Regions from separate parts of the Pseudomonas sp. H1_D05 genome, predicted to be linked through region 1. Evidence: predicted binding sites of a transcription regulator. Region 1 holds the regulator's gene; each other region holds the start of a gene.
What was found. Region 1 encodes sigma-54, which starts transcription at its own class of promoters, with help from an activator protein. Its sites were predicted from a motif close to ANTGGCATNNANNTTGCTNT; they were not measured.
Positions count from the first base shown of each region.

Region 2: glnA (type I glutamate--ammonia ligase) is a predicted target of sigma-54. The motif match lies at 5,049-5,068, and genes of this name have one in related genera.
Region 3: AB4O11_RS16205 (flagellar basal body rod protein FlgF) is a predicted target of sigma-54. The motif match lies at 3,641-3,660, and genes of this name have one in related genera.
Region 4: AB4O11_RS17395 (circularly permuted type 2 ATP-grasp protein) is a predicted target of sigma-54. The motif match lies at 2,547-2,566, and genes of this name have one in related genera.

Region 1 is NZ_CP162825.1:2,888,194-2,895,819, forward strand. Features, by position in the region: gene AB4O11_RS12860 (class II fumarate hydratase) at 1-151, shown strand, start outside; gene AB4O11_RS12865 (hypothetical protein) at 179-619, shown strand; gene AB4O11_RS12870 (superoxide dismutase) at 621-1,232, shown strand; gene AB4O11_RS12875 (ZIP family metal transporter) at 1,263-2,156, shown strand; gene AB4O11_RS12880 (HPr family phosphocarrier protein) at 2,251-2,526, opposite strand; gene rapZ (RNase adapter RapZ) at 2,542-3,399, opposite strand; gene ptsN (PTS IIA-like nitrogen regulatory protein PtsN) at 3,402-3,866, opposite strand; gene hpf (ribosome hibernation-promoting factor, HPF/YfiA family) at 3,878-4,186, opposite strand; gene AB4O11_RS12900 (RNA polymerase factor sigma-54) at 4,260-5,753, opposite strand; gene lptB (LPS export ABC transporter ATP-binding protein) at 5,941-6,666, opposite strand; gene lptA (lipopolysaccharide transport periplasmic protein LptA) at 6,666-7,211, opposite strand; gene lptC (LPS export ABC transporter periplasmic protein LptC) at 7,198-7,626, opposite strand, start outside.
Region 2 is NZ_CP162825.1:2,252,220-2,259,845, reverse strand. Features, by position in the region: gene AB4O11_RS10285 (glycogen/starch/alpha-glucan phosphorylase) at 1-455, opposite strand, end outside; gene AB4O11_RS10280 (YkgJ family cysteine cluster protein) at 715-1,152, shown strand; gene typA (translational GTPase TypA) at 1,420-3,240, opposite strand; gene thiI (tRNA uracil 4-sulfurtransferase ThiI) at 3,380-4,834, opposite strand; gene glnA (type I glutamate--ammonia ligase) at 5,163-6,569, shown strand; gene AB4O11_RS10260 (DUF4124 domain-containing protein) at 6,859-7,374, shown strand; gene AB4O11_RS10255 (DUF4124 domain-containing protein) at 7,371-7,626, shown strand, end outside.
Region 3 is NZ_CP162825.1:3,587,521-3,595,146, reverse strand. Features, by position in the region: gene flgJ (flagellar assembly peptidoglycan hydrolase FlgJ) at 1-139, opposite strand, end outside; gene AB4O11_RS16220 (flagellar basal body P-ring protein FlgI) at 151-1,239, opposite strand; gene flgH (flagellar basal body L-ring protein FlgH) at 1,267-1,962, opposite strand; gene flgG (flagellar basal-body rod protein FlgG) at 2,015-2,800, opposite strand; gene AB4O11_RS16205 (flagellar basal body rod protein FlgF) at 2,846-3,586, opposite strand; gene AB4O11_RS16200 (sigma-54-dependent transcriptional regulator) at 3,911-5,470, opposite strand; gene phhA (phenylalanine 4-monooxygenase) at 5,862-6,653, shown strand; gene AB4O11_RS16190 (4a-hydroxytetrahydrobiopterin dehydratase) at 6,770-7,126, shown strand; gene AB4O11_RS16185 (amino acid aminotransferase) at 7,126-7,626, shown strand, end outside.
Region 4 is NZ_CP162825.1:3,839,981-3,847,606, forward strand. Features, by position in the region: gene speE (polyamine aminopropyltransferase) at 208-1,083, shown strand; gene AB4O11_RS17385 (hypothetical protein) at 1,322-1,555, shown strand; gene AB4O11_RS17390 (ribonuclease E inhibitor RraB) at 1,764-2,111, shown strand; gene AB4O11_RS17395 (circularly permuted type 2 ATP-grasp protein) at 2,599-4,008, shown strand; gene AB4O11_RS17400 (alpha-E domain-containing protein) at 4,021-4,971, shown strand; gene AB4O11_RS17405 (transglutaminase family protein) at 4,968-5,771, shown strand; gene AB4O11_RS17410 (c-type cytochrome) at 5,885-6,706, opposite strand; gene AB4O11_RS17415 (acetyl-CoA C-acetyltransferase) at 7,292-7,626, shown strand, end outside.

The sequences.
Region 1 (7,626 bases):
CATCGGTTACCAGAAAGCCGCCGAAATCGCCAAGCAGGCCTACAAGGAAGGCCGTGCGGTAATCGACGTCGCCCTGGAACACACCGACCTGTCGCGCAGCCAACTGGAAGAGTTGCTCAACCCCGAGAAACTCACCGCCGGCGGCGTGTAAACCCCGCAACCGCTTTGGAGGCTCACCATGGAGCACTGGAAACGCACGATCGAAAGGGCCAATCGCTGCTTCATGCTCGGCGAACTGATCGACGCCCGTGAGGCTTACCTGCAAGCCCTGGCCCTGGCGCAAGTGTTGTTCGAACGCTGGGCGGATGCCGACGAAGCGGTGGCGGCTTGCGTCATCTCCCACCACAACCTGGCCGATCTGCACTTGCGCCTGAATCAGCCGGAGGAGAGCGCCGAATACCTCTGCGCCATCCATCAACGCTTGTTGCAGACCATGCAGGACGAACGTCAGCGCCTCGCCTTGCGTGAAGCGGCGCTGCGCCAGAGCAGCAAGACTTACGTCGAGCTGTTGAATTTCATCAGCGAGCACGGTGAATACCCGCGCACCCAACGCCTGCTGCATCCGGATACCGGCAATGCGCGCCGCGCACCTGCCCCCCATCACCATGGAGTCCATTGAAATGGCTTTTACCTTGCCTGCCTTGCCTTACGCCTACGACGCGCTCGAACCGCACATCGATGCGCAGACTATGGAGATCCACTACACCAAGCATCACCAGACCTACATCAACAACCTCAACGCCGCCGTAGAAGGCACTGAATACGCCGAATGGCCGGTAGAAAAACTGGTCGCCAGCGTCAAGGATCTGCCGGAAAAACTTCGTGCGGCAGTGATCAATCAGGGCGGCGGTCACGCCAATCACTCGCTGTTCTGGGAAGTCATGGTGCCAAGCGGCGGCGGCAAACCAGACGGCGCGCTGGCCAAAGCCATCGATGAACAATTGGGCGGCCTCGACAGTTTCAAGGAAGCCTTCACCAAAGCCGCACTGACCCGTTTCGGCAGTGGCTGGGCCTGGCTGAGCGTGACCCCGGAGAAAAAACTGCTGGTGGAAAGCAGCGGCAACCAGGACAGCCCCTTGATGAACGGCAACACGCCGATTCTCGGCCTCGATGTCTGGGAGCACGCCTACTACCTGCGCTACCAGAACCGTCGGCCGGAATACATCAACGCCTTTTACAACGTGATCAATTGGCCTGAAGTCGCTGCGCGTTATCAGGCTGCGCTGGTTTAAGTCTTCTATAAAAACAATCCAAGGCTGACTATGGGCACTGAAACGCTGGCGATCGGAAGTGGGCGTATGTTTCGTTACGCAGTGGGATCGCTGTTGCTGTTGGCGGGCATGACTTTGCTGGTCGCCCACGGACTGGAATGGCTGAATCTCGAGCCGAGGCTCTTGCGCGCGTTGCAGGGCGGCGCGATCTGCGCCCTCTGCACGGCGCTCGGGGCTATGCCAGTGCTGGTGATTCGGCGGATGCCGCAGACACTCAGTGATACCTTGCTGGGTTTTGGTGCCGGGGTGATGCTGGCGGCGACGGCGTTTTCGCTGATCGTGCCGGGCATTGCTGCCGCCGAAAGCCTCGGACTGACACCGTGGGGTGCCAGCGGCCTGACCTGCTTCGGCATCATGCTGGGTGCGTTCGGGCTGTATCTGGTCGATCGCAAGGTTTCCGGCGCGTCCCCGGAAATGCTCGTCGGCACCGTCGAGCATCCGGTGATTCCACCACGGATCTGGCTGTTCGTGTTCGCCATCATTGCCCATAACATCCCTGAAGGCATGGCTGTCGGCGTTTCTGCTGGCGGCGGCATGCCGGATGCGGACAGCCTGGCCATGGGTATCGCTTTGCAGGATGTCCCGGAAGGTCTGGTGATCGCGTTGGTGTTGGCCGGGGCGGGGATGTCGCGGGTCAGGGCGTTCCTGATCGGTGCGGCGTCAGGTCTGGTCGAACCGGTGTTTGCGTTGTTATGTGCGTGGCTGGTCAGTCTGGCGCAGGTGTTGTTGCCATTAGGACTAGCTCTGGCGGCGGGGGCGATGTTGCTGGTGGTGACCCATGAAGTGATTCCCGAGTCGCGACGCAATGGTCATGACAAACTGGCCGGTCTTGGCCTGTTGATCGGGTTTTGTCTGATGATGGTGATGGATACGGCGTTGGGTTGAAGCAGGGTAAAAGATCGCAGCCTGCGGCAGTTCCTGCAGGGAACGCATTCCAATGCAGGCGCTGCAGCAGGCTGCGATCTTTTGACTTTGGCTGTCAGCCGCCTTCGTCGAAGTAGTTGTTGATCAACGCCACCAGCGCATCCAGCGCTTCCTGTTCCTGATGCCCTTCGGTGCTCAGATAGATCTTGGTGCCCTTGCCAGCCGCTAGCATCATCATCGCCATGATGCTTTTGCCATCAACCGTGGTCTCTGGTGTACGGCCCACTCTGATCGTGCAATCCGGATACTGCCCGGCCACCCCGACAAACTTGGCCGATGCGCGGGCATGCAGGCCCAGCTTGTTGATGATTTCGATTTCCAGAGCAGGCATCGCGGTGTGAATCCTTTAAGTGAGGTCGCGGTGGCGAACCTGGACGTTCTTCAGGGTTTTCTGCAGGGCCTGACCCAGACGTTCGGTCAGGTAGACGGAGCGGTGATGCCCGCCGGTGCAGCCAATGGCAATGGTGACGTAAGCGCGGTTGCTCGCGGCGAAGCGCGGCAGCCACTTGTGCAGGTAGGTGAAGATGTCCTGAAACATTTCTTCGACCTCCGGCTGTGCCGCCAGGTATTCAGCCACCGGCGCATCGAGACCCGATTGCGCGCGCAGTTCCGGCTTCCAGTACGGATTGGGCAGGCAGCGCACATCGAACACCAGATCCGCATCCACCGGCATGCCGCGTTTGAAGCCGAAGGACTCGACCAGAAATGCGGTCCCCGGCTCCGGCTGGTTCAGCAGACGCAGCTTGATGGAGTCGCGCAACTGGTACAGGTTCAAATTGGTGGTGTTGATCTTCAGGTCCGCGAGGTCGGCAATCGGGCCGAGCAGGGCGGTTTCATCCTGGATCGCCTCGGCCAGTGAGCGGTTGGCGTTGCTCAGCGGGTGACGACGGCGGGTTTCGGAGAAACGCTTGAGCAGGGTTTCTTCGTCGGCGTCCAGATACAGGACGTCGCACTGGATGTGTTTGGCCCGGACATCTTCAAGCAGTTCGGGAAAGCGTGTCAGGTGGCTCGGCAGGTTGCGCGCATCGATGGACACGGCTACCAGCGGCTGCGCCAGTTCCGTGTGAATCAGCGCGCGTTCGGCCAGTTCCGGCAGCAAGCCTGCGGGCAGGTTGTCGATGCAGTAATAGCCGTTGTCCTCAAGGACATCCAGAGCCGTACTTTTACCCGAGCCGGAACGGCCACTGACGATGATCAAGCGCATGATTAGTGCCCGTTCTGCTCGTCCAGGACAACCTGATACAACGCTTCATTGCTTGGAGCGCTGCGCAGTTTTTCACGCACTTCCTTGCGATCGAGCATGCTGGCGATCTGGCGCAGCAGCTCCAGGTGCGCATCGGTGGCAGCCTCCGGGACCAGCAAAACAAACAGCAGGTCAACCGGTGCGCCGTCAATGGCGTCGAAATCAATCGGAGCATCAAGGTGCATCAGCGCACTGATCGGTGCTGTGCAACCCTTGAGGCGGCAATGGGGAATGGCGATGCCGTTACCAAAACCGGTGGAACCGAGTTTTTCACGGGCAATCAGTGCCTCGTAGACATCTTGCATCTCCAGATCCGCCACTTCGCGGGCGATCAGGTTGGCAATTTGTTCGAGGGCTTTCTTTTTACTGCCGCCCGGCACGTTCACGAGGGAACGGCCGGGGGTCAGGATACTTTCAAGTCGGATCATGGAATGGGGGGTTATCGACCGGTCGCGCCCTGGAGGAGGCTTTGGGTCTTTTCCTTATGCTTTTTGAGTTGGCGATCCAGCTTGTCGGTCAGCAGGTCAATGGCGGCATACATGTCGTCATGCTCGGCATTGGCAACCACTTCTCCGCCGGGAATATGCAAGGTGGCTTCGATTTTCTGCTTCAGCTTTTCGACGCACATCGTGACTTGCACGTTGGTGATCTTGTCGAAATGGCGCTCCAGTCGTTGGAGTTTTTCCTCGATGTAGGAACGCAGAGGTTGGGTCACTTCCAGTTGGTGTCCACTGATGTTGACTTGCATACAGCTTCTCCTTCGTTGCCAGTGCATAAAGCGGCAGGCTGGATAGCCTGCCACTGGAACGCTGTAACGTGGCTTACATCAACCGCTTGCGTTCGCTCGAAGGCGCGATCCCGAGGGATTCGCGGTACTTGGCGACGGTGCGGCGAGCCACCTGAATGCCTTGTGCCTCCAGTAAACCAGCGATCTTGCTGTCACTCAACGGCTTTTTCTGATTTTCCGCGGCAACCAGTTTTTTGATGATCGCGCGGATCGCCGTGGACGAGCATTCGCCGCCTTCGGAGGTGCTGACGTGGCTGGAGAAAAAGTATTTCAGTTCATAAATACCGCGCGGGGTATGCATGAATTTCTGTGTGGTCACCCGGGAAATGGTCGATTCGTGCATGCCGACCGCTTCAGCGATGTCGTGCAGAACCAACGGTTTCATGGCCTCGTCGCCGTACTCCAGAAAACCGCGCTGATGCTCGACGATCTGGGTGGCTACTTTCATCAGGGTTTCGTTGCGGCTCTGCAGGCTCTTGATGAACCAGCGGGCTTCCTGCAACTGATTGCGCATGAAGGTGTTGTCGGCGCTGGTGTCGGCACGGCGGACGAAACCGGCGTACTGGGCGTTGACGCGCAGACGCGGCACCGATTCCTGATTCAGCTCGACCAGCCAGCGCTCGTTGTCCTTGCGCACGATGACGTCAGGGACAACGTATTCGGCTTCAGTGGATTCGATTTGCGAGCCAGGGCGCGGATTGAGGCTTTGCACCAGTTCGATGACCTGGCGCAGCTCGTCTTCCTTGAGCTTCATGCGGCGCATCAACTGGCTGTAATCGCGGCTGCCGAGCAGGTCGATGTAATCGCTGACCAAACGTTTCGCTTCAGCCAGCCAAGGCGTCTTGGCGGGTAGCTGACGCAATTGCAGCAGCAGGCATTCACTAAGGTTGCGCGCGCCGATACCAGCAGGTTCGAATTGCTGAATGCGGTGCAGGACGGCTTCGATTTCATCGAGTTCGATGTCGAGTTCCGGATCGAACGCCTCGAGGATTTCTTCGAGGGTTTCGTCCAGGTAGCCCTGATTGTTGATGCAATCGATCAGGGTGACGGCGATCAGGCGATCGGTGTCGGACATCGGTGCCAGGTTCAGTTGCCACAGCAGGTGGCTTTGCAGGCTCTCGCCGGCGGACGTGCGGGTGGTGAAGTCCCATTCGTCGTCATCGCTGCTGGGCAGGCTGCTGGCGCTGGTCTGATAGACGTCTTCCCAGGCGGTATCGACCGGCAGTTCGTTGGGGATACGCTCGCTCCAGTCACCTTCCTCCAGGTTGTCCACCGTCGGCGCGGTTTCCTGATACGAGGGTTCCTGGATCTCGGTGTTGGGCTTCTGTTCGGCGTTGTCGGCCATAGGGTCGGAATTGTCGAAGTCTTCGCCTTCTTCCTGGCGTTCGAGCATCGGATTGGATTCCAGAGCCTCCTGGATTTCCTGTTGCAGATCCAGGGTCGACAATTGGAGCAGGCGGATGGCCTGTTGCAGCTGCGGTGTCATCGTCAGCTGCTGGCCCATTCTCAAGACTAGCGATGGTTTCATGGCAGGGGCTTAACACCTTATTCGCCGGCGCTATGCGCCATCCACTACAGGGCGCCGGGGCGCCAAACTTAAGCAAATTATATGCCTGAAACTGAAGTGTTTGCCTAGAGCGCTGTAACAATTAAAGCGTATTAATTCCTGCTTGAATCGATACAGCGCCCGGGCGGCGCACCGGGCACTGTTACGCTTACAAGCGGAACTCGTGGCCCAGATACACTTCCTTGACCAGATCGTTGGCCAGGATGGTTTCTGCATCGCCTTCGGCGATCAGTTGACCATCGTTGACGATGTAAGCGGTTTCGCAGATGTCCAGCGTCTCACGGACGTTGTGGTCGGTGATCAATACACCGATGCCCTTGGCCTTGAGGTGGTGGATGATCTGCTTGATGTCGCCGACCGAGATCGGATCGACACCGGCGAACGGTTCGTCGAGCAGGATGAATTTCGGTGCCGTTGCCAGCGCGCGAGCGATTTCCACCCGGCGACGTTCACCACCGGACAGGCTCATGCCAAGGTTGTCGCGGATGTGGCTGATGTGGAATTCCTGCAGCAGGCTTTCCAGCTCCTTGCGACGGCCGGCCTTGTCGAGCTCCTGACGGGTCTCGAGGATGGCCATGATGTTGTCGGCCACCGACAGTTTTCGGAAGATCGACGCTTCTTGCGGCAGATAGCCGATACCGGCCTTGGCGCGACCGTGCATCGGCTGGTGGCTGACGTCCAGATCGTCGATCAGCACGCGACCCTGATCGGCCTGTACCAGGCCGACGATCATGTAGAAGCACGTGGTCTTGCCGGCACCGTTCGGGCCGAGCAGGCCGACGATCTGGCCGCTGTCGATCGACAGGCTGACGTCACGCACGACCTGGCGGCTTTTATAGGCCTTGGCCAGGTGCTGAGCTTTCAGAGTTGCCATTACTGGGTTTTCTCGTCGGTTTTCTTCTTCGGCTGGATCACCATGTCGATGCGCGGACGCGTTTCGGTGACCTTGCTGCCGGTAGCGCGACCAGCGCTGGCCAGTTTCTTCACGGTGTCGTAGACGATTTTCTCGCCCTGAGTGACGTTGCCGTCTTTGTCGACGACCTTGGCCTTGTCGATCAGCACGACGCGGTTTTGCTGGGCATGGTATTGAATCGTCACGCCGTAGCCTTGAACCGGTTTGGTGTCCCCCTGGGTTTGCAACTGCTCGAAATAAGCCAGGTTGCCCACGGAGGTCACCACGTCGATATCTCCATTCGGCGCGCGAGTCATGGTGACGGTGTTGCCTTTAACGATCATCGAACCTTGGGTGATGATCACATCACCTTTATAGGTGGCGATGCCGTTCTTGTCGTCCAGTTGGGCGTCGTCGGCCTGAATGCGGATAGGTTGCTGCTGATCGTTCGGCAGAGCCCAGGCGCTCACGCTTCCCAGTGCTGCGCCCAGACTGAGCAAAATAGGGAGGGTTTTAACGAGCCTCATACTGTCCTCTTACGTTCGATAGCAGGTGTATCCTGCTTTCCTTCAGGTACGCTTTCATTCCAACGCCAGTCGATACACCGCCAGCGCCGTCGATTCTAACGGGTTGCTCGGTCTGCGCATATTCCTGCTGCGGGAACACGGTCATGCGAGTGGACGTGATCAGGATGTCACGCTTCTTTTCATCGGTGCGCGCAACGCGTACCGAGTCGATCAGTTCGACTTCGGTGCCGCCTGAGTTCACTTCACCGCGCTCACTGGTAACGTGCCACGGAAATTCTGTTCCGCGATACATGTTCAGGTCGGGTTTGGTCACGAGCGTGACGTCGGTTGCCTTCACGTGCTCGGCTTTTTCGGACGTCATCTCATACTGCACCTTGCCATCCGGCAGGTATTGCAGGGTATGCGTGTTGGTTGC
Region 2 (7,626 bases), 640 kb from region 1:
CCGTGCTCATACCGAATGCCATAACCGTGGCCGGCGATGCCGAGGGTCGACATGCTTTCCATGAAGCACGCGGCCAGACGACCGAGGCCACCGTTACCGAGCGCTGCATCAGGTTCCAGCAAACGGATACGCTCCAGGTCGACACCGAGTTCAGTCAGCGCTTCACGGGCGACGTCGAGCAAGCCAAGATTGCTCAGGCTGTCGTAGAGCAAGCGGCCGATGAGGAATTCCAGCGAGAGGTAATACACCCGTTTCTGACCTTTGCGGTAGATCTGCCGGGTGTGGTCCATCCAGTGCTCGACCATATGATCACGCGCCGCCAAAGCGATGGCTTCGAACCAGTCATGGTCGAAAGCGTGGTCGGGGTCTTTGCCCACCGCGTAGGTGAGCTTGGTCAGGACGGCGTCGCGGAATGCGGCCACCTCTGCTTCGCGAACTAGTGGTTCTTGAGTCATCAATAGGACCTCGAGCGAGCGGGAATTGTCTGAGCCTAGACGGTCTGACCGACGGTCGCGGCGCTGGTTCGGCAGTTTTTCCTGAGACGGTGCGATGGCCCGGCATTACCCTGGCGGATGGGCTAATGAATGCAGGGGCCGTGCCGAATTGTCCGGCAATGTGCCTGCATGGAGAAAAAATCTGGCGAAAGGTTGTTCAAAAATCCACCAGTCCCGGTATGATCGCGCGCCCTGATGCACACACGCCTGGTAACTCCCGATGATGAAGCCCAACCTGATTGCCGCCGCCGAGATCGATCGTCTCGATACGTGGGCGAAATATTCGGCCCCGATGTGCGGTTCCTGCATGTCCAGCTGCTGCACGCTGCCGGTCGAAGTAAAGATCAAGGATCTGGTGCGCATCGGCGTGGTCGACGAGTTCGAACTGGGCGACCCGCCGAAGAACATCGCCAAGCGTCTGCAAAAGGAAGGCCTGGTCGAGCGCTTCAATCAGAAGTCCGGCATCTTTACCCTGCAGCGCATGAGCAACAACGATTGCTACTACCTGGATCGTAAGAGCCGCTTGTGCACCATTTATGACAAGCGCCCGGATACCTGCCGCAATCACCCGAAGATCGGACCGCGTCCGGGGTATTGCGCGTACAAGCCGAAGGAAGTTGAACGCGTGCAGAATTTCCGCGCGATAGAGCGCTTCTGAACGACGCTGAGTTCTTCGGTAGCCGTTAAACCCCAGCCCCTCACCCCAGCCCTCTTCCGAGGGAGAGGGAGCCGATCTCTGTCGCTTCCAAACCTGAGGTCGATGCAAAGCCAAAGAACAACTCGGTCAGTCCCCTCTCCCTACGGGCGGTCCGACGTTTCGGGAGGGCTAGGGTGAGGGGCTTTTCAGCTTCAACACACTTATCCCAGACAAACAAAAACGCCCCCGGTCTCGCGACCGGGGGCGTTTTTTCAAGCTCAGGCTAAATTACGCCTTGGCTTTCTTGGCAGCGCGGGTACGCTCGCTTTCGTCCAGGATCTTCTTGCGAAGACGGATGGACTTAGGAGTAACTTCGCACAGCTCGTCTTCCTGGATGTATTCCAGAGCCTGTTCCAGAGTGAAGCGAACAGGTGGTACCAGAGCGATGGTTTCGTCTTTACCCGAAGCACGCATGTTGTCGAGCTTCTTGCCTTTGGTCGGGTTTACACCCAGGTCGTTGTCGCGGCTGTTCTGACCAACGATTTGACCGTTGTAGATCTCCTGGCCGTGTTCTACGAACAGCTTGCCACGAGCCTGCAGGGTTTCCAGCGAGTAGGTCAGTGCCTTGCCGGTTTCAACCGAAACCAGAACGCCGTTCTGACGGCCGGACATGTGGCCCGACTTGACGGTGTCGTAGCGATCGAAGATCGAGGTCAGGATGCCAGCACCGTTGGTCAGGGTCAGGAACTGGTTACGGAAACCGATCAGACCGCGAGCAGGGATGTTGTACTCCAGACGAACACGGCCCTTGCCATCCGGCACCATGTTGCTCAGGTCGCCTTTACGCAGACCCATCTCTTCCATGACCTTGCCCTGAGCTTCTTCAGGGATGTCGATGGTCACGTTTTCGAACGGTTCTTGTTTAACGCCGTTCACTTCACGAATGATCACTTCAGGACGGCCCAGGGCCAGCTCGAAGCCTTCGCGACGCATGGTTTCGATCAGTACCGAGAGGTGCAGCTCACCACGGCCGGAAACCTTGAACTTGTCAGCGGTGTCGCCTTCTTCAACGCGCAGTGCAACGTTGTACAGCAGCTCTTTGTCCAGACGGTCCTTGATGTTGCGGGACGTCACGAACTTGCCTTCTTTACCGCAGAATGGCGAGTCGTTTACCTGGAAGGTCATCGAAACGGTTGGCTCGTCAACGGTCAGAGGCTTCATCGCCTCGACAGTGTCCGGGTGGCACAGGGTGTCGGAGATGAACAGCGAGTCCATACCGCTGATGCAAACGATATCGCCTGCTGCAGCTTCTTCAACGTCGATGCGGTGCAGACCGTGGTGACCCATCAGTTTCAGGATACGGCCGTTACGGCGCTTGCCGTCGGCACCGATCGCCACAACCGGGGTGTTCGGCTTGACGCGGCCACGAGCGATACGGCCAACACCGATAACACCCAGGAAGCTGTTGTAGTCCAGAGCGGAGATCTGCATCTGGAACGCGCCGTCACGGTCAACGGCCGGAGGCGGAACGTGGTCGACTACCGCTTGGTACAGCGGGGTCATGTCTTCAGCCATGGCGGTGTGATCCAGACCGGCAATGCCGTTCAGGGCCGAGGCGTAAACAACCTGGAAGTCCAGTTGTTCTTCGGTAGCACCGAGGTTGTCGAACAGGTCGAAGATCTGATCCAGAACCCAGTCCGGACGCGCGCCTGGACGGTCAACCTTGTTGATTACCACGATTGGACGCAGGCCGGCTTCGAAAGCCTTCTTGGTCACGAAACGGGTTTGCGGCATAGGGCCGTCTTGAGCGTCAACCAGCAGCAGAACGGAGTCAACCATCGACATTACACGTTCAACTTCGCCGCCGAAGTCGGCGTGGCCCGGGGTGTCCACGATGTTGATGTGGTAGCCGTTCCAGTTGATGGCGGTGTTTTTCGCCAGAATGGTAATACCGCGCTCTTTTTCCTGGTCGTTGGAGTCCATCACGCGCTCGTCGTTGAGCTCGTTGCGCTCCAGGGTGCCGGATTGACGCAGGAGTTTGTCTACCAGGGTGGTCTTACCATGGTCAACGTGGGCAATGATGGCGATGTTGCGTAGATTTTCGATCACTTGTGTATCTCGATCAGAGGATTCGGTTTGCTGACAAGTCTTGGCAGCGATTAGCAGTAGTGTCCGGCATGGCCGTTACAGCTTGACGGCGGTGTCGGGGGGCCGGTGACGCAGGCCACAGGCAAACAGCCCCGGGCACTTAGCTCGGTCGATAAACGCGCACATTGGCATGCCCCTCACTGAGCAAATGGTGAGCATGCAGGCGACTCATCACGCCTTTGTCGCAATACAGCAGGTACTGGCGAGTCGGATCCAGCTCCTTGAAACGAGCGTTCACTGCGTAGAACGGCATCGTCTGTACTTCTACGCCAGCGAGTTCCAGCGGCTCATCCTCGGCGGCATCCGGGTGACGGATGTCGATCACGATCTGACCGGCCAGTGCTTCGCTGACTTCTTCAATCTGTACGTCCTGGCCCAATTCGTCGATCACCCGATCGATCGGCACCAGTTTGGCGTTTTCGAGCGCACGCTCGAGCACCGCCATGTCGAATTCTTTCTCTTCGTGCTCAACGCGACCGCGTTTGGCGGCCGTCTTCGGATTGACCGAAATGACCCCGCAGTACTCCGGCATGTGCCGGGCGAAATCGGCGGTGCCGATCTCATTGGCCGTGTCGATGATGTCCTGCTTGTGCGCCACGATCAGCGGACGCAGGACCAGTTTGTCGGTCACGCAGTCGATCACCGACAGATTCGGCAGGGTCTGGCTCGACACCTGGGAGATCGCCTCGCCGGTGACCAGCGCTTCGATGTGCAGGCGATCGGCGATGTTGGAAGCCGCGCGCAACATCATACGCTTCAATACGACGCCCATATGACTGTTATCGACTTTGCCGAGAATTTCGCCCAACACTTCTTCGAACGGAACACTGACAAATAGCACGCGTTGCGAGCTGCCGTACTTCTTCCAGATGAAATGCGCGACTTCCATCACGCCCAATTCATGGGCACGACCGCCCAGATTGAAGAAGCAGAAGTGCGTCATCAGGCCGCGACGAATGATCTGGTACGCCGCAACGGTTGAGTCAAAGCCGCCGGACATCAATACCAGCGTCTGCTCCAACGCACCGAGCGGGTAACCGCCGATGCCGTTGTGCTGGCTGTGAATGACAAACAACCGTTTGTCGCGAACTTCGATGCGGACTTCGATTTCCGGTGCTTTCAGGTCGATACCAGCGGCACCGCACTCACGGCGCAGCTTGCTGCCGACGTATTTTTCGACGTCCATCGAGCTGAAGGTGTGCTTGCCCGCGCGCTTGCAGCGCACCGAGAAAATCTTCCCGGCCAGTGCATCGCCGTAGTGCTGTTTGCACTTCTCGGTGATGTCGTCGAAGTCGCCCAGCGGGTACTCGTCGATCTGCAGAAAGTGCGCGATGCCCGGCATGCAGGTCAGGCGCTCACCCATCTCTTTCAAGGCTTTGGGGTCGGTAACGCGGGTTTCCAGCTCGAGATTGTCCCACACACCGTTCACCACCACGGCCGGGTCCAGGTCACGGAGCACGGTGCGGATGTTCTTGGCCAACTGGCGGATGAACTTCGTCCGGACAGGTCGGCTTTTGATGGTGATCTCGGGGAAGACTTTTACGATTAGTTTCATGAAAACAGCGCGCGAACGGCCAGCCGAAAAAGGGGGGCGCGGATTATAGCGGAAATTGCTCAAGGTTTAACCAGTTAATGTGCAGAAGGTTTTGCACGCACCAAAACAGGTCATTTCTGACTCAGGACGCTACATTAGAGGGCGAGAATTTTCACAATCAGGTGCTTTGCACCTTTATAAGCGTGAATTTGGGGCAAAAAACCCATGCTGGGGCACTGGCATGCAATTTGCTCCCTTGTGAGGCAGGTTGCCTTGGCAGAGTATTCGCGCCGGCATCACCCAAATTCAAGGGCATCCACTACCAAGCCCGAAGCCACCCGGAGGACATATGTCGAAGACGGTTCAACTCATCAAAGATCATGACGTCAAGTGGATTGATCTGCGCTTCACGGACACCAAAGGCACTCAGCACCACGTGACCATGCCGGCTCGCGATGCGCTGGATGAAGACTTCTTCGAAGTCGGCAAGATGTTCGACGGTTCCTCCATTGCTGGCTGGAAAGGCATCGAAGCCTCCGACATGATCCTGATGCCGGTTGACGAAACTGCCGTTCTCGACCCGTTCACCGAAGACGCCACCCTGATCCTGGTGTGCGACATCATCGAACCTTCGAGCATGCAAGGCTACGACCGCGACCCACGTGCGATCGCCAAGCGTGCCGAAGAACACCTGAAAGCCACCGGTATCGGTGACACCGTGTTCGCCGGTCCGGAGCCTGAGTTCTTCATCTTTGACTCGGTGAAATTCAAGTCGGACATCTCCGGCTCGATGTTCAAGATCTACTCCGAGCAAGGTTCGTGGATGTCCGACCAGGACATCGAAGGCGGCAACAAAGGTCACCGTCCAGGCGTCAAAGGCGGCTACTTCCCGGTTCCGCCGTTCGACCACGACCACGAAATCCGTACCTCCATGTGCAACGCACTGGAAGAAATGGGCCTGACCGTCGAAGTTCACCACCACGAAGTGGCGACTGCCGGCCAGAACGAAATCGGCGTCAAGTTCAACACCCTGGTGAAGAAAGCCGACGAAACCCAAACCCTGAAGTACGTTGTGCACAACGTTGCTGACGCTTACGGCCGCACCGCGACCTTCATGCCGAAGCCACTGTACGGCGACAACGGTTCGGGCATGCACGTACACATGTCGATCTGGAAAGACGGCAAGAACACCTTCGCCGGTGAAGGCTATGCCGGTCTGTCCGATACCGCTCTGTACTTCATCGGCGGCATCATCAAACACGGTAAGGCCCTGAACGGCTTCACCAACCCGGCGACCAACTCCTACAAGCGTCTGGTACCGGGCTTCGAAGCTCCGGTAATGCTGGCCTACTCGGCCCGCAACCGTTCCGCTTCGATCCGTATTCCTTACGTGTCGAGCCCGAAAGCCCGCCGTATCGAAGCACGCTTCCCGGATCCGGCTGCCAACCCGTACCTGGCCTTCGCAGCTCTGCTGATGGCCGGTCTGGACGGTATCCAGAACAAGATCCACCCAGGCGACGCAGCTGACAAAAACCTGTACGACCTGCCGCCTGAAGAGGCGAAAGAGATCCCGCAAGTTTGCGGTAGCCTGAAAGAAGCCCTGGAAGAGCTGGACAAGGGCCGCGCGTTCCTGACCAAGGGCGGCGTGTTCTCCGACGACTTCATCGACGCTTACATCGCGCTGAAATCGGAAGAAGAAATCAAGGTTCGCACCTTCGTACACCCACTGGAATATGAGCTGTACTACAGCTGCTGATCCGGTAGCGCTGCGTTAAGTGGCGTGAGTGAAAGAGGCCTCCTTCGGGAGGCCTTTTTTATTGCCCGCGATTTATGACGTGATGCTGATCGTTCCCACGCTCCGCGTGGGAATGCAGCCCGTGACGCTCCGCGTCACTGGACGCGGAGCGTCCCTTGAGGCGTACCCACGCAGAGCGTGGGAACGATCAATTGTGGTGTATGAATGATCTCTGGATGTGTGCAGGGTTGGGCCAACCGCCACACCTGTCCTATGCTGCACCCCATCGCTTTCAATCCCGGTCGATTTCATGGGTCGCACCTTTCTCTACATTCTATTGCTGATGATCGCCCTGCCCGCCGCCGCGCAGATCTACAAATACACCGATGCCAACGGCCACACGGTGTACAGCGATCACTCGCCGGACGGCGTGCAGGCACAACCGGTGGAATTGCCGCCGCTCAATCGGGTCGAGCCGCAGGCGCCCAGCGCACCACCCGCGCCCGAAACCGACAACCGTGAACCTGCGCGCAACGCCTACGACATTCTTGAACTCGCCGGACTGCCCACCGAAGAAGCATTGCGCGCGAACAACGGCACCTTCACCGTCAATGTGCTGATCAAGCCACGCCTTCGACCGCCGCATCAGTTAAGGCTGGTATTGGACGATGAGCCTTACGGCCAGCCGAGCAACGTGCCGATCCTGCAATTGGTGAACGTTGATCGCGGCGAACATCGTCTAGCGGTGCAGGTGATTGACGGGCAGACGGTCATCCAGCAGAGCGCGCCAGTCCCTCTCAGCGTACAGCGGGTGCACAAGCCATGATTCGTGCGTGGCTGATCGCGGTGCTGGCGCTGCTCGCGCTGCAAGCATCGGCTGAGGTGTTCACTTATATCGATGCCCAAGGCAATCGCGTCTACACCGACCAGCCGCGTGGCAATGCCAAGCGCGTACCGATCGCGAACAGCAATCGCATGTCCGCAAACCCCACCGTCGCCGTGCCAGTCACAACTGCAAAAAAAACCCCAGAGCAACCACCCTTCCACTACGACATGCTGCGCATTCTGGTACCTGAAC
Region 3 (7,626 bases), 700 kb from region 1:
GCGATTCGAACTCCTGCGCCACTTTGCGCATGTTCGCATCGCTGTTCTTGTCGCCGACCTTGAGTTGGTTCAGACGATTGAGGTCCGAGTAGGAACCCGAATCGCTGCTGCTGACCATACCGCTATTGCGCATATCCATGATGGTCGGCCTCAGATCACGATCAGGTCGGCTTGCAACGCGCCGGCCTGCTTCAAGGCTTCGAGGATCGCCATCAAGTCACCCGGTGCCGCGCCGACCTGGTTCACCGCACGGACGATTTCGTCGAGGGTGGTGCCCGGGCCGAACTTGAACATCGGTTTGGCTTCCTGCTCGGCATTCACCCGCGAGCGCGGCACAACAGCGGTCTGGCCATTGGACAGAGGGCCGGGCTGGCTGACGATCGGGTCTTCAGTGATGGTCACGGTCAGGCTGCCGTGGGTCACGGCGGCTGGCGACACTTTCACGTTCTGGCCGATGACGATGGTGCCGGTACGCGAGTTGATAATGACTTTCGCCACCGCCTGACCCGGGTCGACTTCGAGGTTTTCCAGGATCGACAGGTAGTCGACGCGCTGGCTCGGATCGAGCGGCGCAGTGACACGGATCGAACCGCCGTCGATGGCTTGCGCAACGCCAGGGCCAAGCATGTCGTTGATCTTGTCGACGATACGTTTGGCCGTGGTGAAGTCGGAACGGTTGAGGTTCAGCGTCAGGCTGTTGCCCTGGTTGAAACCGCTCGGCACCGAACGTTCTACCGACGCACCGCCGGGGATACGACCGGCCGACGGAACGTTGACGGTGATCTTCGAACCGTCACGCCCTTCGGCATCAAAACCGCCGACCACCAGGTTGCCCTGAGCGATGGCGTAAACGTTGCCGTCGATACCCTTGAGCGGGGTCAGCAACAAGGTGCCGCCGCGCAGGCTCTTGGAGTTACCGATCGAGGACACGGTGATGTCGACCTGCTGACCCGGTTTGGCAAACGCCGGCAGATCGGCACTCACCGACACCGCCGCGACGTTTTTCAACTGCACGTTGCCCGATCCCGGCGGCACTTTGATGCCGAACTGCGAGAGCATGTTGTTGAAGGTCTGCAGGGTGAACGGGGTTTGCGTCGTCTGGTCACCGGTGCCGTTAAGCCCGACCACCAGGCCGTAACCGATCAACTGGTTGGAACGCACGCCGGAAATGCTGGCGATATCTTTCAGCCGCTCGGCGTGGGCAGCAAAGGCTGCGGACATCAGCGCCGCAGCGAGCATGAGGCTCTTGAAATTCAAAGTCGCCACCTAGAAAGGGAACAGCGGGCTGAGGAAGAAACGGTCGAACCAGCCTGGCTGACTCGCATCGGCAAACGAGCCGGTGCCCGAGTAGGTGATGCGCGCATCGGCGACACGAGTCGACGACACGGTGTTGTCAGTGGCGATGTCATCGGCACGCACCAGACCGGCAATCCGCACCAGCTCATCACCGGTGTTGAGGGTCATCCACTTCTCACCGCGCACAGCAATGATGCCGTTGGGCAAGACGTCGGCCACAGTCACGGTGACCGAACCGGTCAGGGTGTTGCCCTGCGCGGCCTTGCTGTCGCCCTTGGTGGCGCGGTCGCCGCTGTAGCCAACGTCCAGACTCAGATCGTTACCGCCCAACGGGTTGTTGGTGGTACCGCTGCCGCCGAACAACGAGGTCAGACCGATACCGGTCTTGCTGTTCTTGGCCACTTGCGAGTTGGCGTTCTTGCTCGCCTGGGTCTTCTCGTTCAGGGTGATGGTGATGATGTCACCGACCCGGAAGGCCTTGCGGTCGCTGTACAGGTTCTGCTCGAAGCCGGCCTGATAGATCGAGCCGTTATTGGCGGCAGCCGGCAGCGGCGTGCGCGGCAACACCGGGGCGTAGTAAGGGTCATTGGGCTTGGGCGTCGGAGCGACGCAGCCCGCGAGCGAGACGACCCCACTCAATGCCAGAACAGATACAAAGCGATTCATGACCCTACCTCACGGTGTTGCAGGCGACCTCATGGCCGCCTCATAGACTTGATTACAGATTCTGCGTTACGAACGAGAGCATCTGGTCGGCGGTGGAGATCACCTTGGAGTTCATCTCGTACGCGCGCTGAGTGGTGATCATGTTGACCATCTCTTCAACGGTGCTGACGTTGGACGTTTCCAGGGTGTTCTGCAGCATGGTGCCAAAACCGTTCAGGCCCGGCGTGCCGACTTGCGGGGCACCCGATGCAGCGGTTTCGAGGAACAGGTTGTTGCCCACCGCTTGCAGACCGGCCGGGTTGATGAAGTCGGCGGTTTGCAGGTTGCCGATCACTTGCGCTGCCGGGTTGCCGGCGATGGTTACCGACACAGTGCCGTCACGGCCGACGGTGAAGGTCTGGGCATCGTTCGGAATGACGATGGCCGGTTCCAGAGCGAAACCGCTGGCGTTGACGATCTGGCCGTTGGAATCGAGGTGGAAGGTACCGTCACGGGTGTAGGACGTGGTGCCGTCCGGCTGCAGGATCTGGAAGAAACCGCGACCGTCGATGGCCATGTCCAGCGGCTGCTCGGTGGTTTGCAGGCTGCCGGCGGTGAAGTTTTTCTGGGTGCCGACGATACGCACACCGGTACCCACTTGCAGACCCGACGGCAGTTCGCTGTCCTGAGTCGACTGGGCACCAGGCTGACGCTTGATCTGATAGAGCAGGTCCTGGAACTCGGCACGGTCACGTTTGAAACCCGTGGTCGACACGTTCGCCAGGTTGTTGGAAATGGTGGTCAGGTTGGTGTCCTGGGCGGACAGACCGGTTTTGGCAACCCATAGAGCCGGAAGCATTCGATTCTCCTCGTGCGCCTGTTTTTCGGCGCGACGTTCTGATAATTAGCTGATCTGCAAGACCCGAGCCATGGCCTGGTCGTCGTCTTTGGCGGTGTTCATCATCTTGACGTGCAACTCGAACTGCTTGGCCAGGGCCAGCACCGAGGTCATCTCTTCAACGGCGTTGACGTTGCTCGACTCGAGGAAACCCGACACCAGTTTGACGTTGGCATCAGCCGGCGCAGGCTGGCCGTCCTTGGTGTAGATCGAGCCGTCGAGGCCCTTGTTCATGTTCTTGATGTCCGGGTTGACCAGCTTGATCCGGTCGACCTCCGCCATGACACGCGGGCCTTCGCCCATCGCACGAATACTGATGGTGCCGTCTTCACCGACTTCGATCTGCTGCTCGGGCGGCACGGCGATCGGACCGCCATTGCCCATCACCGGCATACCGTTGCCGGCGCGCAATACGCCGAGGGCGTCGACGTTGAGGCTGCCGGTGCGCACGTAGCTTTCGCCGCCGTTCGGGTTCTGCACCGCGATCCAGCCATTGCCGGTGACGGCGACGTCGAGGTCACGACCGGTCTGCACCAGCGAGCCCGGGGTGAAGTCGGTGGCGGGCCGTTCGCTCATGGCAAACGCACGCGCCGGAAAGCTGTCACCGAACACCGGCATCGAACGCGCCTGCTCCAGGTCGCGCTGAAAGCCGTTGGTGGAGATGTTCGCCAGGTTGTTGGCATGAGCCTTCTGCGCCAGTGCGTTCTGGCTGGCGCCGGTCATTGCCACATAAAGGTACTTGTCCACACTCTTTCCTCTGCATGCCGGACGTTTGCCGCCCACCGCTGTACTGCTGAGCCATAAGCAATTTGCAGACCAACTTTTTTCTGGCGGGCAAAGGCCCGGTAAACAAAGGACTTGGGGGATAGCGAGGGGAAATTTGAAATGTATCGAAGTCGAAAAACCGGCGGTGTTATGCCGCTTGGCGGCAAAGGATCAAAAGATGATCGTTCCCACGCTCCGCGTGGGAATGCCTCAATGGACGCTCTGCGTCCGCTTTGGGACGCGGAGCGTCCCGGGCTGCATTCCCACGCAGAGCGTGGGAACGATCATGCTACGATCATGCTTGAGCTATGAATCGGTTTTACCGACTTCATACTCGCGCAGTTTATTGGCAATGGTGGTGTGCGAAACCCCCAGCCGCTTACCCAATTGCCGACTGCTCGGATGCTCGGAATACAACCGCTCCAGCACCGCTTTTTCGAATCGCCCGACAATCTCGTCCAACCCGCCTTCCAGCGAGAAATCGCCAAGCGGCTGACGCACGCCGTAATCCGGCAGACGAATATGTTCGGCCTTCACCGTGCCGCCATCGCACAGCGAAACTGCCTGAAACAAAACGTTCTCCAGTTGCCGCACGTTGCCCGGCCAGTGGTAATGACTGAGGCGATCCATCGCCGCCGGCGCCAGTTTCGGCAGTGTGCAACCGATCTGCCGACTGGCCTGATCGAGGAAGTGCTCGACCAGCGGCGTCAACCCGTCGAGGCATTCGCGCAACGGCGGGATGTGCAGGGAGAGCACGTTCAAGCGGTGGTACAAATCCTGGCGAAACTCTCCGCGCGCGCACAACTCCGACAAGTCGACCTGCGTCGCACAGATGACCCGCACATCCAGGTAAACCTCTTCATCACTGCCGACCCGGCGGAAGCAACCGTCCTGCAAAAAGCGCAGCAACTTCACTTGAAGACGCGGGCTCATCTCACCGACACCGTCAAGAAACAGCGTGCCGCCCGCCGTCAATTCCAGCAGCCCGAGCTTGCCTTCGGCGCGTGCACCTTCGAACGCGCCCGGGCCGTAACCGAACAACTCAGTCTCGGCCATCGACTCCGGCAGGCCTGCGCAGTTGAGCGCCATCAACGGCGACTGCCCACGCGGACTGGCGAGGTGACAGGCGCGCGCAAGCAATTCCTTGCCGGTACCGGTTTCGCCCTCAATTAATAGCGGAGCGTCGAGCGGCGCCATACGCCGTGCTTCGCGCACCACGGCGGCCATCACTTTCGAGCTCTGGAAGATGCTGTCGAAACCACGCAGTTCCTGCTTGCGCACGTTATAGATACGCTCGCCAACGCGGTCAGCGCGATGCAAGGTCAGCACCGCACCGGCCATGGCCTCACTGTCGTCGTGCTCCGATTGCAGCGGCGCGATGTCGGCCAGAAAGATGTCGCCCTTGACCTTGACCCGCATGCCGTTGATTCGCGATTTGTTGGCGCGCACCAGCTCTGGCAAATCGAAATCCTCGGCATAGCGCGACAGCGGAATCCCCGGCACTTCATCGACGCGCACACCGAGCAACTGCGCCGCCGCGCGGTTGGCCGCGACGATCGAGCCGCCCATGTCGATCGACAGCACCGGAAACTCCAGCGCGCCGAGCAGCGCATTCAACTCCATGTGCCGACGTTCGCTGGGCATCAGCCCAACCCGCTTGACGCCAAACACCCCGGCGATCGCCTCGAATTTCGGGCGCAACGCCTGGAACTGGATGTTGATCAGGTTCGGGCAATGCAGATAGATCGCGTTGCCATGCTCACCGCCGACCTCACCGCGCGCGACGTTGATCCCGTAGGCAACCAGCAGGTTGAGAATGTCGCGCAGGATGCCGATGCGGTTCTGGCAGTGGACTTTGATGCGCATATATAAGGCCCGACAAGATTGGGAGTTGAATACCGACCCTGTGGGAGCGAGCTTGCTCGCGAAGGCGTCAGCACATCCAGCATTGATGTGTCAGACCCAGCGCTTTCGCGAGCAAGCTCACTCCCACAGGTATTGCGGTGCGCCCGGAGCCCATTTTTCTGCCGAGGCACGCAGATAGTTGTCAAGATTATGTGACAGCCATCGGCCTTTTCAAACCCATGAATAGCCGCAAACGCGATATATCCGTCAAAGCGTAACGATTACTTTACAAATTCAGACGAATTTTCCTACGCGCATCGCGATCAACCTACTGCAAACCACATCGTTCTCAGGTAATTCTGAATCCATCGCTGGACATAACAAGAACGAATTCCCCTAGCAGGAGAGCAGTATGAAGCAGACGCAATACGTGGCCCGCGAGCCCGATGCGCAAGGTTTTATCGACTACCCCGCCGAAGAACATGCGGTGTGGAATACGCTGATCACTCGCCAACTGAAAGTGATTGAAGGGCGTGCCTGCCAGGAGTATCTGGACGGTATCGAAAAACTCGGTCTGCCCCACGACCGCATTCCGCAACTCGGCGAAATCAACAAAGTGCTTGGCGAGACCACCGGTTGGCAGGTCGCCCGCGTGCCGGCACTGATCCCCTTCCAGACCTTTTTTGAACTGCTGGCCAGCAAGCAATTTCCGGTGGCTACGTTCATTCGTACCCGCGAAGAGCTGGACTACCTGCAAGAGCCGGACATTTTCCACGAGATCTTTGGTCACTGCCCGCTGCTGACCAACCCGTGGTTCGCCGAATTCACCCACACCTACGGCAAACTTGGTTTGCAGGCGACCAAGGAAGAACGTGTTTATCTGGCGCGCCTGTACTGGATGACCATCGAGTTCGGCCTGGTCGACACCCCGCAAGGCAAACGCATTTACGGTGGCGGCATCCTGTCTTCACCAAAAGAAACCGTTTATTCGCTGTCGGACGAACCTGAGCATCAGGCGTTCGATCCGCTCGAAGCCATGCGCACGCCGTATCGCATCGACATCCTGCAACCGCTGTACTTTGTCCTGCCGAACCTCAAGCGTCTGTTCGACGTGGCCCATGAAGACATCATGGCCATGGTTCGCCAAGGCATGCAGCTGGGTCTGCACGCACCGAAGTTTCCGCCGAAACCGAAAGCCGCGTGAACCGCGACTTTTGCTGACAATTGAGCCTGTCCGTCGCCGCCACTTTGGTTTAGCGTGACGGCATTCACGGCTCAAACGTTTTAATAAAAAAAACACACTCGATTCAGGAATACACCATGTCCACTTTGAACCAAGCCCACTGCGAAGCCTGCCGCGCCGATGCGCCACAAGTCAGCGACGAAGAACTGCCGATCCTGATCAAGCAGATCCCTGACTGGAACATCGAAGTCCGCGACAGCATCATGCAGTTGGAGAAAGTTTTCCTGTTCAAGAATTTCAAGCACGCCCTGGCGTTCACCAACGCTGTCGGCGAGATTTCCGAGGCCGAAGGTCATCACCCGGGCCTGCTGACCGAATGGGGCAAAGTCACCGTGACCTGGTGGAGCCATTCGATCAAAGGCCTTCACCGCAACGACTTCATCATGGCTGCGCGCACTGACGAAGTGGCCAAGACCGCAGAAGGACGCAAGTAATGCACTTCGACGCCATCGGCCGGGTACCCGGCGACCCGATCCTCGGTTTGATGGAGGCGTATGCGCAGGACACCAACCCGCGCAAATTCGACCTGGGCGTTGGCGTCTACAAGGACGCTCAGGGCCTGACGCCAATCCCGGAGGCGGTGAAAATCGCCGAAGCGCGGCTGGTCGAAAGCCAGGACACCAAAACCTACATCGGCGGCCACGGTACCCCGTTGTTCGGCAAAGTCATCAATGAGTTGGTGCTCGGTGCCGACTCGAAGCTGATCGCCGCACAACGTGCCGGCGCCACCCAGACGCCGGGCGGCACTGGCGCCCTGCGCCTGGCTGCCGACTTCATCGCCCAGTGCCTGCCGGGCAAAGGCGTGTGGCTGAGCAACCCGACCTGGCCGATCCACGAAACCATTTTCGCCACGGCCGGGGTCAAGGTCAGTCACTACCCATACGTGGGCAGTGACAACCGCCTCGACGTCGACGCCATGCTCGCGGTGCTCAAC
Region 4 (7,626 bases), 950 kb from region 1:
GAGTGAGCCTGCTCGCGATAGCTATCCTCCAGTCAATGAGTCAGTGACTGAAAAACCGCTATCGCGAGCAGGCTCACTCCTACAAGGGATTGCGATTTGCTGATGAAGGGAGGTTCTACCTGTCATCTTCGGCAACGTAGAATGCGCGCCTTTCCCGGGCAATCGCCCCCACGATTGGCGCCCGCGCATTCATCGGAGCACTTGACCATGACCGTCACCAAAACCAGCGAGTACCTGGAAACCCTCTACGAGGGCTACGGTCAGCGCTTTCGCATGGAAAAACTGCTGCACGAAGTGCGCACCGAACACCAGCACCTGGTGATTTTCCAGAACCCGCGCATGGGCCGGGTCATGGCGCTGGACGGCGTGATCCAGACCACCGAAGCCGACGAATTCATCTACCACGAAATGCTCACCCACGTGCCAATCCTCGCCCACGGCAGCGTCAAGCGCGTGCTGATCATTGGTGGCGGTGACGGCGGCATGCTCCGTGAAGTGACCAAGCACGCCGGTGTCGAGTACATCACCATGGTCGAGATCGACGGCACCGTGGTCGATATGTGCAAAGAGTTCCTGCCGAACCACTCCAGCGGCGCCTACGACGATCCACGCCTGAACCTGGTGATTGACGACGGCATGCGTTTCGTCGCCACCACCACGGAAAAATTCGACGTGATCATCTCCGATTCCACCGACCCGATCGGCCCGGGCGAAGTGCTGTTCTCGGAGAACTTCTATCAGGCCTGCCATCGCTGCCTGAACGAGGGCGGCATCCTCGTGACCCAGAACGGCACACCGTTCATGCAGATCGACGAAGTAAAAACCACTGCCGGTCGCCTCAACAGCCTGTTCCCGGACTGGCACTTCTACCAGGCGGCCGTTCCTACCTACATCGGTGGCTCGATGACTTTCGCCTGGGGCTCGACCAATCCGGCGTACCGCAAACTGAGCCGTGAAACCCTGCAACAGCGCTTCATCGGCAGCGGCATCGTCACCCGCTACTACAACCCTGAAATCCATATCGGCGCGTTCGCCTTGCCGCAATACGTGCTGCAGGCGATCAACAAGCCAAGCAACGACTAAAAGAACACTGCAACTCCCCTGTGGGAGCGAGCTTGCTCGCGAAGGCGTCAGGTCAGTCAAAGAATATGTCGACTGGACAGGCCCTTTCGCGAGCAGGCTCGCTCCCACATTTGTTTGCTCCACACGATAGATGTCGTTTTTTTCATCTTCCCCCGCTGTAATCCTTTTGAACCAACCCTCTGCGTCTAAAGTCGAGATAGGTGTAAGCCCATTTGCGGGTTTGATCGAGGAGGCACCGATGCAAAAGTGGAAAGTCACTTTCGTGGACGATCATGGTGAAATTGTCGATGAGGTGTTCGAGCGCGCGGAATGCCCCAGCGACGATGAGGCCGCTCGATTGATCAAGGCACGGCTTCTGCCCGTCGCCGCCGAACTGGATCTCAACGATCTGGAGGGGCGCACCGCCGATGCGGGCGTGAAAAACCTGAAAACCCAGAACAGCATCGAAATCCGCAGCATCACACCCGTCTGACAGTTCCTGTCATCTCTTGAAACCAGGCCTTGGCAGCAGCTCTATCTTGGGGCTACTCTGCAAGCGAGATCAGCGAACGGATCGCTAAGGTCTGGTCTTGTCAGCTACATGCTTGTTCCCGCGTGCAACCACGTTGCCGTCGTACTTTGGCCAAAGGCCCGGGGCGGGAATACGGAAAGTCTATCCATCTATGCGAGGGGGACGATTCATGAGCACAGCCTATCAAGAAGACATCAGCAGCAATGTTCTGCGCCGCATGAAAGAAGGCGGTTTCGATTTTTCCCGATTCCATCCCATCGAGTTCTACGCGATTTTCCCGGACGAGGAGCGGGCGCGCAGGGCGGCAGGCAAATTTCGCGGTGAATCCATCAATGCCCAGGTCAGCCTGCGTGATGACGGTGCGTGGGCGCTGGAATTGAGCAAAGTGATGTACGCGACATATGACGATATCGGCGACTTCGAGCAGGGATTCTCTGCCGTGGTTGAACCTCTGGGTGGCATTATCGAAGGCTGGGGTGTGAAACAGGAGGTGCGCAACCGCCACCGTTTGAATTGATCTCTGGTTTCATTTGTTGAGCAACGGCTGACCTTCGGGTTGGCCGTTGTCATTTCCGGCATAAGCAAAACGCTGTGGCAAAACCCTGAAACAAGAAACCGAGGCAAAAAAAAGCCACCGGAGAGGGTGGCTAAAAGGGAAGACCGATAAGGAGAGGAAACCGGTCAGGGTTACAGCGGGGCGGGCCGCCGAGGCGATCCCAATCAGTTGAGCTGGCCGCTTCATGGCGCCGGGGCCGGTGAAGATTTGCAGCGAATGTGCGGATTATCCGCAGGCAGCGCCGGGCAGTGAAATCAACTCTGACTATGCTGGTGATAGGCGATGCAGTGCGTCGCAATGAAGCGGGGGCAATCCGGTTGGGGCATTTGCCGCACAGGAATGGTGCGGTGCTTGCGGCGTGTATTTCCAACCGATTGAAATCAAAGCGTTTATGCCGATGGCACGGGCCTTGCGAAGGCCTGTATGTCCGGGTGACAAGGAGTACGGCATGATCCGCACCTATTTTGATGAGATGTACGATGCCGGCGGCCAGGTTCGCCCGCATTATCGGGAGTTCGCCCGATGGCTGGCCGATACGCCGGATGAGCTGTTGGCCCAGCGGCGACGCGAGGCCGATCTGCTGTTCCATCGCGCCGGCATCACGTTCACGCTCTATGGCGACGAGCAGGGCACCGAGCGCCTGATTCCTTTCGACACCATCCCGCGCAGCATTCCTGCCAGTGAATGGCGAATCGTTGAGCGCGGCTGCATCCAGCGGGTCAAGGCGTTGAACATGTTCCTCGCCGACCTTTATCACGAGCAGCGCATTATCAAGGCCGGGATCATTCCCGCCGAACAGGTGCTGGCCAACGAGCAATATCAGTTGGCGATGCAAGGCCTGGATCTGCACCGCGATATCTATTCGCACATCTCCGGCGTCGATCTGGTGCGCGACGGCGACGGCACTTATTACGTGCTCGAAGACAACCTGCGAACACCGAGCGGCGTCAGCTACATGCTCGAAGACCGCAAGATGATGATGCGCCTGTTCCCGGAGCTGTTCGCCGCCCAGCGTATTGCCCCTATCGATCACTACCCGAACCTGCTGCTCGACACCCTGAAAAGCTCAAGTCCGATCGATGACCCGAGCGTGGTGGTGCTGACGCCGGGGCGCTTCAACAGTGCGTTCTTCGAGCACGCATTCCTGGCGCGGGAAATGGGCGTTGAACTGGTCGAGGGCGCGGATCTGTTCGTTCGCGACGACAAAGTCTTCATGCGCACTACGGACGGCCCGAAAGCGGTGGACGTTATCTACCGTCGGCTCGACGACGCGTTTCTCGATCCACTGGCGTTCAACCCCGACTCGATGCTCGGTGTGCCGGGGCTGCTGTCCTCTTATCGCTCGGGCAACGTGGTGCTGGCCAACGCCATCGGCACCGGCGTAGCGGACGACAAATCGGTGTATCCGTTCGTTACTGACATGATCCGGTTCTACCTCGACGAAGAGCCGATTTTGAAGAACGTACCGACCTGGCAATGCCGCAACCCGTCTGAACTTTCTCACGTGCTGGCCAATCTTCCAGATCTGGTGGTCAAGGAAACCCAAGGCTCAGGCGGTTACGGAATGTTGGTCGGGCCGGCATCGACGAAAGCGGAAATCGATGCTTTCCGCGAACGGATCAAAGCCAAACCCCGCGCGTACATCGCGCAACCGACGCTGTCGCTGTCGACCTGTCCGACCTTTGTCGAAAACGGCATCGCGCCGCGCCATATCGACTTGCGTCCGTTTGTCTTGTCCGGGCGCGAAACCCGGGTGGTTCCCGGCGGTTTGACCCGTGTGGCGCTGCGCGAAGGCTCCTTGGTGGTGAATTCCTCCCAGGGTGGCGGAACCAAGGACACCTGGGTGGTCGAGGATTGAAGGAATCTTGCCATGTTAAGTAGAACTGCCTCGGATCTGTATTGGATGTCGCGTTACCTGGAGCGGGCGGAAAACCTCGCCCGGATGCTCGACATCAGTTATTCGCTGTCGCTGATGCCGCAGGACGGTCGCGGCGACGGTTTGCACGAATTGGCCATGCCGCTGCTGATCACCGGTACCCTCGACGATTACCTCGAGCGCCATGGCGCGCTGCATGCTGAGCGTCTGCTGCACTTTTTTGCCCTCGATGCGGCTAACCCGGCGAGCATTTACAGCTGCCTCGGCGCGGCTCGGGCCAGCGCCCATGCGGTGCGTGGGCGGATCACGGCGGACATGTGGGAGAACATCAATTCGACGTGGCTGGAAATTCGCGGCATCGCCGAACAGGGCCTCAGTCGCTATGGCATGAGCCGTTTCTGCGAATGGATCAAGGAGCGTTCGCACCTGTTTCGTGGTGCGTCGTACGGCACGATCATGCGTAATGATGCGTTTCGTTTCATTCGCCTCGGTACGTTCATCGAACGCGCGGACAACACCCTGCGATTGCTCGATGCCCGCTATGAAATGGCGGGCGATCAGGCTGAAGCAGTCAGCGATGGTACGGCCCACGCCTACTACCAATGGAGCGCCTTGCTGCGCGCGCTGTCGTCATTCGAGGCCTACACCGAAATCTACCGCGATGCGCCGGGCGCCCGGCATGTTGCCGAGTTGCTGTTGTTGCGCGCCGATGTACCGCGTTCACTGCGTGCCTGCACCGAGGAGATCGATCAGATTCTTGCGCAGTTGCCCGGTGCCAACGGTCGACCGGCACAGCGTCTGGCGGCAGAAATGGACGCGCGCCTGCGCTACACCGGCATCAACGAAATTCTCGAGGAAGGCCTGCACGCCTGGCTGACCGAATTCATCCCGCTGGTGCGCCAGCTGGGCAACGCCATTCACAGTTCCTACCTGGAGGCTGCATGAGACTTTCCATAAGCCACGAGACCACCTATCACTACGAAGATCAGGTGCGGGCGAGCATCCAGTACCTGCGACTGACCCCACACGATAGCGAACGTCAACACGTGTTGAGCTGGCAGCTCGATCTGCCGCGCCCGGTGCGTGCGCAACTCGATCCGTTCGGCAATATCCTGCACGTGCTGACCATGGATGAACCGCACGAAGCGATCATCATTGGTGCGCGCGGGCAGGTCGATATCGACGAACTGCGCGAGGCCGAGCATGAGAGCCAGTCGGCGCTGCCGTTCCTGCGCTTTACCCGTTTGACCGAGGCGGATGAGGCGTTACGCGCGTTCGCCGAGAAATCCTGCAAGCAGCGGCGTGATCGCACGGCGCTGATCGATCTGATGCACGGCTTGAATCAGCACATGACCTACACGCCGGGGTCCACCGAGGTCGATACCAGCGCCGCTGAGGCCTTCGCCGGGCGTGCGGGTGTTTGCCAGGATCATGCTCACGCGTTTCTGGCTTGCGCACGCAGTCTCGGGATTCCGTCGCGTTATGTGTCGGGGTATCTGTACAGCGAGGATTGCGAGCATCTAGCCAGCCATGCATGGGCTGAAGCGTGGCTGGATGACGCCTGGTACAGCTTTGATGTGACCAATGAACTGGCACGGCCGGAGCGTCATCTGAAACTGGCGGTGGGTCTGGATTATCTGGATGCCTGCCCGGTACGCGGCATGCGCCGTGGCGGTGGGTGTGAGCAGATGCATGCGAAAGTGTTCGTCTCGCCAACCCCGATCATCTCGGTGCAACAGCAGTAAACGCCGTACCCCTGTGGGAGCGAGCCTGCTCGCGATAGCGGTCTGTCAGTTACAAATGTGCTGACTGATACACCGCTATCGCGAGCAGGCTCGCTCCCACAAGGGAAATGGCGTTACGGCTTAACCTTGCGTCCGGCCATGTGCTTGAGATACCCCACCAGCATTTCCAGATCCCCCTCTGGTAACACCTCCACCGAAAACCCCGGCATCTTCGCCTGCGGCCACTGACGCAAACTCTGCGGATCCCTAATGTAGCGCTTGAGGAAATCCGCGCCGAAATACTCGGTCGGGCTGTAAGGAATATTCAGGTCCGGCCCGAATTGCGCATCCCCCGCACCGTTCAACCGGTGACACGCCAGACAGTTTTTCTGAAACAGCGCAAACCCTTGATTCACCGGGTCATCTGCTTTCAACGCAGGATCCGGCAGTAGGGCAGGGAAACGCTCCGCCACTGGCGCCATGCGCTTGATGCTCGCGACTTCGAACGGCCATTGCTCCGGACTGATATTGCCGGCCTGCGGATCGGTCCAGACCAGATAAAACGGCCCGGCGCTGTGCTTGCCTTCCGACAGCGATGGCCACGGCTGCGCCGGATCTTCGATGGCCAGCCATGCTCGCGCACCTGTTGTATTAAGCAACGGCGCAGCTGACAACTCGGCGGCAAACCCGTCCAGTGCCACCGCTTGCAGGTGATCCTGCGGTTTGATCCCTGTCAGCAATGCGGCCACAGGTACGGCGCGATAGGTCATGTCCTTCTTGTAGGACACATCGTTTTTGATCGTCAGGGTTTGCACTTGAGGATGCTTGAGCAATTCCTCGGTCTGCCAGGTGCGGCTGCTTGCGCCCAGTTGCAGATCCAACTGTGCGGCAGACAAGGGCATGCTCAGCAGCATGGCCCCGAACACAATGAGCGCTTTCAAATGATCGCCGTCCATGTCGTGGGAGTGCGCCAAGGTTGGCACAGCCACGCTGGCCCGGGTAGCGGGCCAGTCACATTTTCAGTGGCGATGAGCAGCGCCCGGCGCTCGACTCAGCCGATGACCTTGGTCAGATTCGGCAAAATCAACAACAGCGTCGTGGCGAAAAGAATGAGCCCTGCTTGACGAACTTTCGGTTGTTTGAACATGGCTTGACCGCCTTTATTGTTATTTCCTGATGCCTGCCTGCATATCCATGACGGCAAGCGCTGCACTTCCTGTTGAAGAACGTCTGCCTCGGCAAAACCCGACGACCCTGACGTACATGTTCTACATTAGGGGCCGCGTCACGCTTGGCTTAGATCCATTTCATATGGAGTACTTGCCAGATGCGATAAAAAAAGCATGAGGCTTATTGCCAGCTTCTTTGCCGCCCGCTGGCTAGACAACTCGCCGACCTGAACCGGTTCACCCAGCCGCCGATGACCGTCCGTCTGAGCGTGTGCGTCAACCGCATTGAGCGCTGTGGTCATTGAATCCATGGCCGCTCGGGTCAAGAGTGGAGGCACAAGCAATCACTCCCCGCACAGGTTCGAGGACGTCATGACCCAAGCTTTGATATTCGATGCGTTACGCACGCCCCGTGGCAAAGGCAAGGCCGATGGCGCCCTGCACAGCGTCAAACCGGTGAATCTGGTCGCTGGTCTGCTCAACGCGCTGCAAGAACGCTCCTCGCTGGACACCAGTCAGGTCGATGACGTAGTGCTCGGCTGCGTGACGCCGATTGGCGATCAAGGCTCGGACATCGCCAAAACCGCCGTGCAAGTGGCCGATTGGGATGTCAGCGTTGCCGGTGTGCAGATCAATCGTTTTTGCGCCTCGGGTCTGGAAGCGGTCAACCTCGGCGCGATGAAAGTGCGCTCGGGTTTCGAAGATCT